Regions from separate parts of the Herbaspirillum sp. BH-1 genome, predicted to be linked through region 2. Evidence: predicted binding sites of a transcription regulator. Region 2 holds the regulator's gene; each other region holds the start of a gene.
What was found. The regulator FliA, encoded in region 2, starts transcription of late flagellar genes. The targets are predictions, from matches to a motif close to CTAAAGTTTNNNNNNNNNNNGCCGNTA.

Region 1: the regulator FliA is predicted to act here: its motif matches at 1,698-1,724, upstream of HBH1_RS06845 (DUF4088 family protein).
Region 3: the regulator FliA is predicted to act here: its motif matches at 2,192-2,218, upstream of fliD (flagellar filament capping protein FliD).

The regions. Positions count from the first base shown of each region.
Region 1 is NZ_PKOI01000004.1:11,799-16,026, forward strand. Features, by position in the region: gene HBH1_RS06840 (DUF3047 domain-containing protein) at 63-833, shown strand; gene HBH1_RS06845 (DUF4088 family protein) at 866-1,585, opposite strand; gene HBH1_RS06850 (DUF695 domain-containing protein) at 1,764-2,300, opposite strand; gene HBH1_RS06855 (DUF1304 domain-containing protein) at 2,300-2,650, opposite strand; gene HBH1_RS06860 (M20 aminoacylase family protein) at 2,753-3,946, opposite strand; gene HBH1_RS06865 (LysE family translocator) at 4,114-4,228, shown strand, end outside.
Region 2 is NZ_PKOI01000007.1:238,710-242,937, reverse strand. Features, by position in the region: gene flhF (flagellar biosynthesis protein FlhF) at 1-247, shown strand, start outside; gene HBH1_RS12370 (MinD/ParA family ATP-binding protein) at 282-1,082, shown strand; gene HBH1_RS12365 (RNA polymerase sigma factor FliA) at 1,088-1,825, shown strand; gene HBH1_RS12360 (flagella synthesis protein FlgN) at 2,089-2,547, opposite strand; gene flgM (flagellar biosynthesis anti-sigma factor FlgM) at 2,578-2,898, opposite strand; gene flgA (flagellar basal body P-ring formation chaperone FlgA) at 3,082-3,828, opposite strand; gene flgB (flagellar basal body rod protein FlgB) at 4,049-4,228, shown strand, end outside.
Region 3 is NZ_PKOI01000008.1:185,784-190,011, forward strand. Features, by position in the region: gene fliD (flagellar filament capping protein FliD) at 92-2,119, opposite strand; gene HBH1_RS13300 (Lrp/AsnC family transcriptional regulator) at 2,427-2,921, opposite strand; gene HBH1_RS13305 (aspartate aminotransferase family protein) at 3,055-4,228, opposite strand, start outside.

The sequences.
Region 1 (4,228 bases), on a different contig from region 2:
GTGCGCGCACGCGACTTGCTGCACAGCTTCCCGTTTCCTTCCAGGCTACTGCCGCGCGCAGCGTGCTGGCATCGCTCTGTCTTGGCGCCGCCTGGCTGCTGGCCGGATGTGCCGGCCAGCCGCCAGCCGCCCCTGATGCCGCCGCCAAGCAGGCCAGGCTGGACCAGGCGCTGGCGCTGTTCTCCGCCAATCCGCCCAAGGGGCTACCTGCTGGCTGGGAACCGCTGGTCTTCACCCGCAAGAAGATTCCCACCGAATACCGTCTGGTCGATGACAATGGCCGCAGCGTGCTGCATGCCTTTGCCGACCGTGCCTCGTCCGGTCTGCGTCATCCGGTCGACATCGACATCAACAAGAAGCCCTGGCTGTCCTGGAGCTGGAAGGCCAGTGGCCTGATCCCCACGGCCGATCTCACGCATCGCGAGACCGATGATTCGCCGGTGCGCATCGTGCTGGCCTTCGATGGCGACCATGACAAGCTTTCCTTGATGGATACCATCCTCTTCGATACCGCCAAGCTGCTGACCGGGCATGAGCTGCCCTATGCCACGCTGATGTATGTCTGGGATAGCAAGGTGCAGGTGGGGCAGGTGATCGCCAATGGTCGTACCGGCCGCATCCAGATGCTGGTCGCCGAGAGCGGTCCGGAGCACGTGGGCCAGTGGCGCAAGTACCAGCGCAATGTCGCCGAGGACTATGAACGCATCTTCGGTGAAAAGCCGGGGCGCCTGATCGGCGTGGGGGTGTTGACCGATACCGACAATACCGGCCAGAAGATGGAAGCGTGGTACGGCGATATCCGCCTCATGCGCGAGGCGGAAACGCTGCCCTGAAAGGGGAATGGCCTGAAATCAGCCGGGCCGGCCTAGACGCCGCGCCACCAGGCCGCGACGTGTCCCCAGAATCCCTTGGGGCCGTCTTCGAAGAGCCAGGGTTTCTCGCGTTTCAATTTGTCCATCATGTCCTGCTCGGCCTTTTCGGAGACATTGCCGAAGGCCCGTCCCAGCTTCAGCAGAGTGCGCATGGCCCCCAGCTTTTCGCGCGCCACCATGCCGGAGGCGTGTTCGATGGCGATGTGGGTTTCGCGCAATTCCTGCACCATGGCCGCCGCCAGCAGTGCGGCCGGCGTGCGCAGGCGCTCCTGCACCACCGAGATGCTGGTGGCCGAGGCCTTGATCTGCGCGGCCAGCACATCAATCTGGGTTTCGTCGCCCTTGGCCTGCTTGATGATGGCACTGGCCCAGGCGCGCGAGGCATTGACCAGGTCATCGGTGGTCCAGTCGTGGCGCACCGCGATCCAGAAGCCGTAATTCGCAGCCTGTTCGATCAGGATCTGCACCACATCCGGAAATTCCTTGTCCATCGCCCGTCTTGCCCAGGCGTACTGGCCCGACAGCATCAGGTGCTGTACCGCTTCTTCGGTGAGGAAATTGGTGTTCTCCGAAACCTTGGCCAACAGATAACTATCGAAGGACGGCTTGACGAAGCCCGAATCGATCTTGGTCGAGAGCCGCACGAAGTTGTGATAATCCCGCTCCAGCGAGTCGTAGATCTCGTCTTTGAGGATGAGTTTGATCTGTTTCATGCTGCTTCCCCTCGGACCGGGTCCGATGTTGTTATTCCGGCAAAATGAGCGCGATCGCTGCCGGAGTGAGAGTGATGGCAAGTGCCAACAATGATGCTGCCAGGAAAACTGTTATCGGCTCATCTACGCCGAAACTTTACCGTGCCTGCGTTATGTATTGGGGCTTCTTCCGCCGCCCCTAGTAACTGCGCAGGCCGTAGCGCTGCCGGGTCTCCGCATCCGGCAGCAATTGCTCGCGATAGAGCGCCCACGCCGGGTCTGCCTGGATCGTCGCGCTGCTTTTGCAAGCCTGGCATAGCCGGGCCTGCAGGCTGGTGGCAATGCTCTCCAGTCCGTTCGGATCGATCACATAGAAATACGATTGCTGCTGGCCCTGGCTGAACGTGGTGCCGGCGTAGAGGCTGCGGGTTTTCCTGGCGATGGCAGCGGCGATGTCATCCGACAGGGATTCCAGCCGGTCCTGGTCGGCCACGGCCGGCAGGCCATCGGCCGTGGCCTGGGCGTAGTTCACGCGGGTCACCAGCACATAGGGAAAACCGGAGAGCGGAAACGCCCGGCGCAGGCCCATGTCCAGCTTGATCGTGTAGGCCAGCCCGGCGCGCTGGGTCTGGTAGGTCCACCATTCGGCGTCCTGCTCCTGCGCCGTGGCTTGCCCTGCAAGCAGCGCGAGCAGACCCGGGACCAGCAAGGCGAAGACGCGTCGCAGCGGCAACATCAGCTCGCCAGCAGGGCCAGCAACGCCAGCAAGGCGGGCAGGCCCTGGATATAGAGGATAGAGCGCTTGGCGGTCAGGCCGCCGTAGATGCCGGCCACCAGCACGCAGATCACGAAGAAGAACTGTACGGGCCGCTCACCGGTCGCCAGGCTCCAGAACAGCCCGGCCGCGAGGAAGCCGTTATACAAGCCCTGGTTGGCCGCCAGCACGCGCGTCGCCTCGGCGGCCTGCTTCGATTGGCGGAAGGTCTTCAGTCCCAGCGGCTTGGTCCACAGGAACATCTCCAGGATCAGGATCCAGACATGCTCGATGGCGACCAGCAGCAGGAGGGCAGTGGCGAGGGTGTGCAAGGTTTCTCCCTTGTTATCGTTATCACAAATCAGGATTCAGGATGCGTGCCGAGGATCATGCCTCAAACCGTGCCGCCCGCCAATGCCGTCCGGCCTGCCGTCTTACTTCGCCTGCAGGAATTTCTCGGCCAGCCTCACCCAGTAGGTGGCGCCGATGGGCAGCAGGTCATCGTTGAAGTCATAGCTGGGGTTGTGCAGGTTGCACGGGCCCAGTCCATGACCATGATCGCGGTGACCGCCGTCGCCATTGCCCAGGAACACATAGCAGCCCGGCTTGTGCTGCAGCATGAAGGCGAAATCCTCGGCCCCCATGGTCGGTTCGGTATGGGCATCGACATGGTCGGCGCCGAACTGTTCGGTCAGCACCTCGACGGCGAACGCGGTCTCGGCGGCGTGGTTGATCAGCGGTGGATAGTTGCGGTTGAAGCGGAAATCGACGGTGGCATCGAAGGCCGCGGCGGTGTGCTCGGCGATCTCCTGCATGCGGCGTTCGATCAGGTCCAGCACGGGCAGGCTGAAGGTGCGCACGGTGCCGACCATCATCGCCTCGTCGGGGATGACGTTGGTGGCGCTGCCGGTATGGATCTGGGTGATGGAGACCACCGCCGGATCATTGGGGTTGATGTTGCGCGCCACGATGGTCTGCCAGGCCTGGGCGATCTGCACCGCCGTCATCACCGGATCGACCGCCTTGTGCGGTTGCGCCGCATGCGAGCCCTTGCCCTTGACGGTGACATGGAACTCGTTGCTGGAGGCCATCTGCGCACCCGGCGTCACACCGAAATGACCGGCCGGGATGCCGGGCCAGTTGTGCATGCCGAAGACGGCGTCCATCGGGTATTTCTCGAACAGGCCATCCTGGATCATGCGCTCGGCGCCGCGTCCGCCTTCTTCGGCGGGCTGGAAGATGACATACACCGTGCCATCGAAATTGCGATGTTGCGAGAGGTAGTAGGCCGCGCCCAGCAGCATGGCGGTATGGCCGTCGTGGCCGCAGGCGTGCATCTTGCCCTCGTGGCGGGAGGCGTGGGCGAAGGTATTGATCTCGGGCATGGGCAGGGCGTCCATGTCGGCGCGCAAACCGATGGCGCGCGGGCTGTCGCCGTTCTTGATGATGCCGACCACGCCGGTCACGCCCAGGCCTCGTACTACCGGGATGCCCCATTCGGTCAGCTTCTGCGCGACCACATCGGCGGTGCGGACCTCTTCATAGGCGAGTTCGGGGTGGGCGTGGATGTCGCGGCGGATCTTCTGCAGTTCGGCCTGGAACTGGACGATGGGGTCGATGAGTTTCATGGTCTGACTTGGTCTGGGACAGTGTGTGGAGGTGGTGCTGAAGCCGCCTATCTTACCGTGCCTTGCGTCGGGCCACCGTTCGCGCAATTTTGTTCAATACAGGAATCTTCGTCCTGCCTAGCATGCGCCTCTTTCAAGACCGCCCATTGCGGCGAGGAGGGGTACTCATGTTTTGGTCCGAATTCCTGTTGCTGGCCGGCGCACATCTGCTGGCCCTGGCCAGTCCCGGTCCGGATTTCCTGTTGCTGGCACGCAGCGGCCTGCGTCATGGACGCGCGTACG
Region 2 (4,228 bases):
AGCCACCATCGGCAACGTGCTCGACGTGGTGATCCGCCACAAGCTCAACCTGCACTACGTCGCCAATGGCCAGCGCGTGCCGGAAGACCTGCACGTGGCCAACAAGCTGTACCTGGCAGACCGTGCTTTCAAGCAGAAACGCGAGACCGCCCCTTTTGAATTTCAGGAAGGCGAACTGCCCGGCGTGATCGGTCCTACTGCGATGTCCATGAACGACAAGGGTCTGCGCGAGGTGAGCTTTGGCTAGTTACGATATCGACCAGGCCGCAGGACTGAGGCGGATGCTGGAGCGTCCGGTTCCCCGGCTGTTCACTTTCTTCTCGGTGCTGGGTGAAGAAGAGAAGAGTGCCATGCTCATCAATATTGCCGCGTCCCTGTCGCAGGCCAAGCATAACGTGCTGGTTGTCGATGGCGACGTGGCCAGCACCGGGCTGCTGACCCGCATCGGTCTGCGCCACGACGTGGCCACGCTGCAGGAAGTGGCGCGCATGGAGCGTCCCTTGCGCGAGGCCACCCGCATGCTGCCGGAAGGCTTTGCCATGGCCCGTATTGCCCGTCGCAGCGTGCCGGTCGCCAGTGATCCGCAGGCCGGACGTCTGGCCGAGATTTTCGACAGCCTTATCGAGCAGGCCGAGATCACCCTGGTCAACGGCGTGCTGGCGAGCGACCAATCGCTGCCGGTGCCGACCATGGAAATGGGTGAGATCGTGATCCAGGTATCGACCACGGCCACCTCGATCAAGGCTGCCTATGTGCTCCTGAAGAGCCTGAGCGACCGCATCGGGCGGCGTCCCTTCAGCCTGATCGTCAATGATGCCACCGAGGCCGAGGCGCGTACTGTTTACGCCAACATGGCCCAGGCCGCCAGCCGCTATCTGGCGGCGCAGTTGAAGTTCCTCGGCGCCATCCCGGCCGATGACCATATCCGCCGTGCTACTGGTCAGGGGCGGGCGGTGATGGATGTGTTTCCCTTTGCCGGTGCGGCGCTGGCTTTCCAGCGTCTGTCCAAGCAATTCACGGCGGCCGATACGGCCCGCAGCACTTACGGAATGGCAACCGATGGTGCAAGTCTGGGAGTGTGACGTGCATGTATAACGTCAAGGGAAAAAAGGGCAAGAACGACGTGCTGGAGCAGCATGCGCCGCTGGTCAAGAAACTGGCGCATCAGCTCAAGGCAAAATTGCCCCCTAGCGTAGAGGTGGACGACCTGATCCAGGCCGGCATGATGGGCTTGCTCGACGCCGTCAACCGCTACGAAGAGACCCATGGCGCGCAGTTCGAGACCTATGCCGTCCAACGCATTCGCGGCGCCATGCTGGACGAGCTGCGCAGCAGCGACTGGCTGCCGCGCAGCATCCGTCAGAACGCCCGCAAGGTAGACGAAGCCATGCAGGCCTTGCTGCAGCAGCTCGGTCGCCAGCCGCAGGAAACCGAAGTGGCGCAGCACCTCAAGATCAGCCTCACCGAGTATCAGTCGCTGCTCAGTGAATGCGGTGGGCACCAGCTGATCTACTACGAGGATTTCCACGACGACGATGGTGGTCATGAACATTTCCTGGACCGCTACCAGACCGCCGAGTCCGATGACGACCCGCTGCAGAACCTGATCAACGGCGGCTTCCGCGAAGCCGTGGTGGATTCCATCAAGGCCCTGCCCGAGCGCGAGCAGATCCTGATGGCCCTCTACTACGAGCAGGAAATGAACCTCAAGGAGATCGGCGCCGTCATGGGCGTGTCCGAGTCCCGCGTGTGCCAGCTGCACAGCCAGGCAATCTCACGCATGCGCTCCTATCTGCGGGAGCATTCGTGGAGTGGGGTGGCCTGAGGCGTGATTTGCGTCCGGGAGGACGCGCTCCGGCATGCTCTGACGGCTCCTTCGGGAGCCGTTTTCAATTCCATCGAAAAAAGGTGTCCAATTTGACGTTTTTGCTTACAGCTCTTGTGTGCCGCCTTGGGCCTGACCCAGATTGCGCTGAACAGGTAAAGCTTGAGGCATCTGCATCGCAAAAAAAAGACCCCCGAGGCATGGCACTCGGGGGTCTTTGTATCTGCGTCGATTGCGCTCGTGGCGCTCGGCTTGGAGGGTGGTCAGACCACGCCGAGCCTGCGGCCGGAAGATTTGATGCTGTTCTGTCCATCCGGTCCGTAGAAGTTGCCGGTGCCGGTCTTGCCCTGCAGGATGGTGAGTGCGCTCTGGTTGATCGAAAGCTTCTTGCCGATCAGCAAACCGTTGACACGGTTGAGCTCCTTGGCATCCTGCGCCAGTTCGAACAGGCCGGCCCAGACGTCCTTGTCGGCGTCGCTGCCGTGCTCGTTCATCCACTGTTGCATGCCGGCCTCGTCTTCGCTGTAACCCAGGCTGCCCAGCAGGCTGTGGCGGTTACCGGCCAGTGTGGCCATGTCGGAAACGATGGTGGCTTTTTCGGAGATGATGTCGGTCAGGCCTTCGGCGGTGGCTTCAGCCAGCAAGGCCTGTTCCTGATTCAGTTTTTCGACCAGGCGGGACAGGGCAGCGTGTTCCAGGGGCAGATTGCTGGCCGGATTCATGCGGGTGATCCTGTGCGAAGGCAGTGACGATCAGGCCGGACGGGCGCTGATCAGGGTCTTGACGGTGTCGATCAGGCCATTGGCCACTTTTTCCGGATCGATCTGGAAGGTGCCGTTGGCGATGGCAGCCTTGATTTCAGCCACTTTCTTGGCATCGAAACTGTTGCTGTTGCTGTTGACCTTGGTTTCCAGCGACTGATAGGTGCTGGACAGGCGCACGCTATCGGAAGTGGCTGCAGTGGCCGCGGCACCATTGCCGGCAGCAGCGCCGGCGGGGGCGTTGTTGCGAGGCTGGGCCTGGGTCTGCTCGCTGTTGAGGGCAGCGGATTTGAGGGCGTCGTTAACGTTCACGGCAGTATTCCTTGTAGGGTGGGGGCGCATCGCACCCGCCTGTCGTATGGATTATCGACCAGTTCTGCGCAAACTTTAACATCCAGGGCGCCAAAATGACGAAATGGGAGAAATTTTCTTCACATTTCCGACGCCCGGCTGCAGATCCTGGCTAGACAGTCCTTTCTTCAGGATTGCCCTCTATCAATAGTTGATTTCCAGAATGCCACCCGCCTTGGCGATGCCGCTGACCACTTGCCCGGCGGCGGTCCGCGCCTGTGCCATCTGGCCTTCATTGGCGTTGGTCATGGCGCGCGCTTCCGTGGAAATCTGGAAGCCTGGGCCGATCGAGACGACCCGTACCGACTGCCCTTGTTGTACCACCCGCTGGTTGCGGACGGCGTCCATGCGCAGCGGTGTGCCGGCGCGCAAGGACATGTTGGCGACCCGGCCCACCACCTGGGCTTCTTCGGTGATCACCCCGCTGGGCAGGCTGGACATGTCACCGCGGATGCGGGTGATGTCGCTGGCGCTGATGGTCTGGCCCTGCGCCAGCGGCACGGCGGCCACCAGGTAGTCCGAAATGACCTGGACATTGGCGCGCAGATAGATCGTCCAGGGGGAGGGCGCCACGCACTTGACGCCCACCGTGGTGCGGCCCCACAGGCGTCCGCCGTTGGGCATGAAGGCTTGCGGTTCGAGGCAGGAGGCCAGCGTCAGGCGCGGGTCGGCGGGATCGATGGTGATCGTGACACTGCCCGGCAGGCCGGAGGTCTGGCTGGCCAGGAATTGCTCGGCAACCTGTTGCAGAACTTGCAAGTTCTGCTTTTGCGGACCGTCAGGGGTGTTTTGCGCGGTGGCTGGCGAGGCGGCCGTCAATGCGCCGGCCAGCATGGCCAGGGCGGCAATGGCACGGCGCAGTACGCGCATGGGGCGAAAAGAATGTTTCATTTTGTGCAACTTTCCTGCAGCAGGCATTGGCGAATCTTGGCAGCAATGGTACGTCGCGCGCGCGAGGTCAAAAGCGCAAACAGGGGAGGCTTTTATCTCTTTATCGCCCCTTAAAGTCCCGGGTGGAAACGTATGATCAAGCCTACGTAATTCCATCATCGGCGTAGTGTGCGACCGTCCCAGGCGGGCGGCAGCGGCGCCGGTATTTCCGGAGGACCCGATGGTCTCTAAGCTCGACGATTTCTTCCGCTTCAATGAGATGGCGCTGAACCTGCGGGCACAGCGCCAACAGGTGCTGGCCTCCAATATCGCCAACGCCGATACGCCCAACTACAAGGCGCGGGACGTCAATTTTGCCGATGCGCTGAAAAATGCCCTCGACAACAAGGGCGGCGCCGTG
Region 3 (4,228 bases), on a different contig from region 2:
GTATAGCGACTTCCGCAAAAACCACAGGCCGCAGCGGAGGGCGCGCTGCGGCCTGTGGCGTTGTCACCGGCGATCAACCCGAGCTTCGGGCTCAGGACGACTTCGACAGCTTGGTCAACTGCTGGGTCAGATAGCTTTGCCTTGCCTGCATCGTCGCCAGCGTGACGTTCAGACGATTGAACTGGTTGGTGTAGTTATCCTTCAGGTCCTGCAAGCGCGAATTGGCCGCCGTCTGCTGGTCCGTGACGATCTTCAGGCTGGCCTGCAGGCCCTTGGTCTTGGTGGCCAGCGTGCCACCTTCCTTCAGGATGCCATCCATCACCGTCTGCAGCTTGGTGACCACGCCGCCCGTGGCGGTGAAGAGCTTGCTGATGCCCTCGAAGTCCTTGTTGGCGGCCGTGGTCAGCTTGGTCGAATCCAGCGCCAGCGTGCCATCCTTCTGGAAGGAGATGCCGACCTGCGACAGGTTCATCCCCCCGCCTTCGCCCAGCGCCCCCAGCATGGTGCTGCGGATCTGCGCCATCATGTTCAGCACCGATGATTCCGACGCCAGCGGCGAGCCGGTATTGGCCTCGCCCTTGGTGGTGGACGGGGTTTGCTTGGTCAGGTTGGTCACCGCCTTGGCCAGCGTGTTGTAGGCGTTGACGAAGGTATTGGCGGCGGTGGTCAGGCCGCTGGTGTCATTGGAAATGGCCAGCGTGAAATTGTCGGTGGCATTGGTGACCTTGCTCAGGTTCAGCGTCACCCCCGAGATCACGTTGGTGACCTTGTTGCTGGTGCTGGTCACGACCACGCCGTCGATGGTCATCCGCGCATCCTGCGCCTTGGCCAGCTGGCCCATGCTGCTGCCGGTGAGGCCGGCGTAATCGTTGCTGCCGGTCAGCTTGACCGCGTCGCTGCCGGTCGGGGTGAGCACCAGCTGCTCCTTGCCGCCACTGGTGGTGATGCTGGCCGTCACGCCGGTGTTGGCATCGTTGATGGCCTTCATCACGTCATTGAGCTGGATATCGCCGCTGGCGTCCAGATCGGTCGGGGTGATGTTGAAGGACTTGTTGCCCACCTGCAGTGCCAGCGCGCCGGTGGTGAAGGTCTGGCCAGCCGTCACGCCCGGGGTGGTCACGGTGCCGCTGGGATCGAAGGCGAACGGCGCAAACGAGCCGGTGCCGCTGACCCGCAGGGTGTTGGCCGCGCCGCTGTCCTTGGCGGTCAGCACCAGGTGGTCATTGGTGCCATCGCTGACGATGGAGGCGCTCACGCCCGCTTCGCTGGCGTTGATGGCATCACGCACACCGGCCAGGGTATTGGTCTTGGGCTGGATCAGCACGGTCGAACCGTTGCCGGTCTTGATGGCCAGCACGCCATTGTCGAAGGTGCTGCCCGGGGCGATGCCGGCCGAGCTGACCTTGACCGCCTGCGCCAGCTGGTTCACCGCCAGGCTGTACGAGCCCGACGCCGCCTTGGCGGCGTCGCGCGGGGCCTGCACCTGGGTCACGCTGCCCGGCGTGCTGGAGGCCGGATCGTAACTCAGCCCCGAGAGGGTGTTGTTGGCGGTGATCTTGATGGTATTGGCGGTGCCGCCGGTATTGGATTCCAGCACCAGATGGTCGCCGCTGCCGTCGGTGGTGATTGACGCCGTGACCCCGGCCTTGGAGGCATTGATCGCATCGCGCACGCCGGCCAGCGTGGCATTGGCCTTGAGGGTGATGAAGGTGGGCTGGTTGCTGCCCACCTTGATGGCGACCGAATCGCCGGCATTGAAGGTGGTGCCGGTGGCATAGCCGCCCGACTTCAGCTTCTGCGCCAGTACCTTGGTCGATTCATCGGTGTTGGTCTCGGCCGTGAGCGGATCGGTGGTGAGGCCCGTGCCGGTACCGGCATTGGTCAGGGTGGTCTTCTGGGCGCTGAAGGTGGCCGAGGTCATCCCCTTGAGGGCGCTCTGATAGGTCGACAGCGCGTTCTTCAGCGTCCCGTAGGCCGAAATGAGCGTGTTGAAGCCGGTTTCCTTGTTTTTCAGCGGCGTGAGCCGCGATTTGCTTTCAACCGAAATGAGCTGGTTGACCAAGGTCGCCACATCGAGCGGACCGGCTGACGTGGAGATAGACCCGGTGGAAGTTGCCATGTTGACCCCTGAACAATATCGAATTCTTCTTGTAATCTGGAAACACTGACAAATCGTCAGTGTTCGCCACATTAACGGCAGCTCTTTACAAAAGTAAAGGTCAGTTTGCTGACCAAAACTGGAATTTGTTCGGGATTTTTGTGGAGATTTGATGGAGACGCGGCCCGCGCAGCTAAACAGGGCGGGCAGCGAACGCGGGAAGGCGGCGGGAGGGCGGCGGGAAGGCAGAAGGAAGGCTGCAGAGGGCGGCAAGGCGCGGCACGGAGCCTCCGGCCCATGCCCCATCCCACCCTGGCTTCAGTCCGGATCAGGTCTGGATGAACTTTTCCAGCGGGTAGTGATGCTTGATGAAGGGCGACTTGATGACGATGTAGCTGAAATACTTTTCAATGCGCAGGTTCTGCTCCAGCAGCGACTCGATCACGCTCTGGTAATGCACCACGCTGCGGGTCATGAACTTGAGCAGGTAGTCGTAACCACCGCTGACCAGGTGGCATTCGATGATCTCGTCGACATTGCGGATATAGGACTCGAACTTGGCGAAGTCTTCGCGGCGGTGGTCCGACAGGGTCACTTCGGTGAACACGATCTGTACGTCGGCCAGTTTTTCCAGGCGGATGTAGGCGCCGTAGCCGCTGATGTAGCCGGCCTTTTCCAGGCGCTTGACGCGGATCAGGCAGGGACTGGGGGACAGGCCGACGGCGTCGGCCAGGATCACATTGGTAATGCGGCTATTTTCCTGCAGGTGACACAAAATCCTCAGATCGATCCGGTCCAGTTTCAACGCGCCGTTAGTCATCATGTTGCCTCGGGTTATTCGACTCAACCGGCCTGCTGTCCCTGGGTGGGGAAGGCAGGCCGGATGTCAGGGCATTTTAACCCCTCCGGTCCCTGTTTTTGGCATGTGACCGGGGGCTTTGCTCGCATCGACCGGCTTATTTGACGGCCTGGCGCACCTCGGGCTGGGCCAGCACTTCATCGAGGATGGCCTTCAGTCGCTGGAACATCAGTTCGAAATCGGCCGGTGTATAGCACAGCGCCGGCGCAAAGCCGAGGATGTTGTCGCCGAAGGCGCGGAACACCAGGCCTTGCTGGTAGGCCACCTTGAAGATGCGTTCATGCAGCTTCAGTTCGGGCGCGAAGCGCGCCTTGGTGTGCTTGTCGGCCACCAGCTCCAGCGCACCCAGCAGCCCCCGGCTGCGGGCATCCCCCACTAGCGGATGATCGAGCAGGGCGCGCAGGCCAGCTGTGAAATGGGGCTCGACCCGACGACCGTTTTCCAGCAGACCACCTTCCTCGTACAGGCGCAGCACCTCCAGCGCCACCGCCGCACTGACCGGATGGGCCGAATAGGTCTGGCCGTGGCCGACCACGGTGCTCATGGGCGCGCCATCGGCAATGCCCTGGTAGACCCGGTCCGACATCATCACCGCGCCCATCGGCGCGTAGCCCGCGGTCAGGCCCTTGGCCATGGTCATCAGGTCCGGCTGCACGTCTTCGTCCAGGCAGGCAAACATGGGGCCGGTACGGCCGAAGCCGGTGATCACCTCATCCACCACGAACAGGATGCCCAGCTCGTTGCAAGCCAGCTGCATGGCCTTCAACCAGCCCTTGGGCGGCACCACCACACCGCCCGAACCCTGGATCGGTTCGCAGAAGAAGGCCGCCACCTGGTCCGCGCCCAGTTCGGCCACCTTGCTGCGCAGCGCCTGTACCGAGGCGGCGATGATGGCTGCGTCGTCGGCCAGTTCGCTGCGGTAGGGATAGGGCGAGGGCAGGTAGTGCTGGGTCGGCAGCGGCAGATCGAAGTTGAAGTGGAAATTGGGCAGCGCCGTCAGCCCCGCCCCCACCGAAGAGGAACCATGGTAGCCACGCTGCAGCGAGATGAAATGCTTCTTGGCCGGCTTGCCGATGGCGTTGTGGTAGTGCGTGATGTAGCGGATGGCGGCATCCACCGCGTCCGATCCGCCCAGGGTGAAGTAGACATGCCGGAGCGAGGCCGGGCTGATGTCCACCAGCTTCTTGGCCAGCAGGATGGCCGGTTCCGAGGCGAAGTGGAAGTAGCCCGTGGCATACGGCAGGCGCTGCATCTGTTCGGTGGCGGCGCGG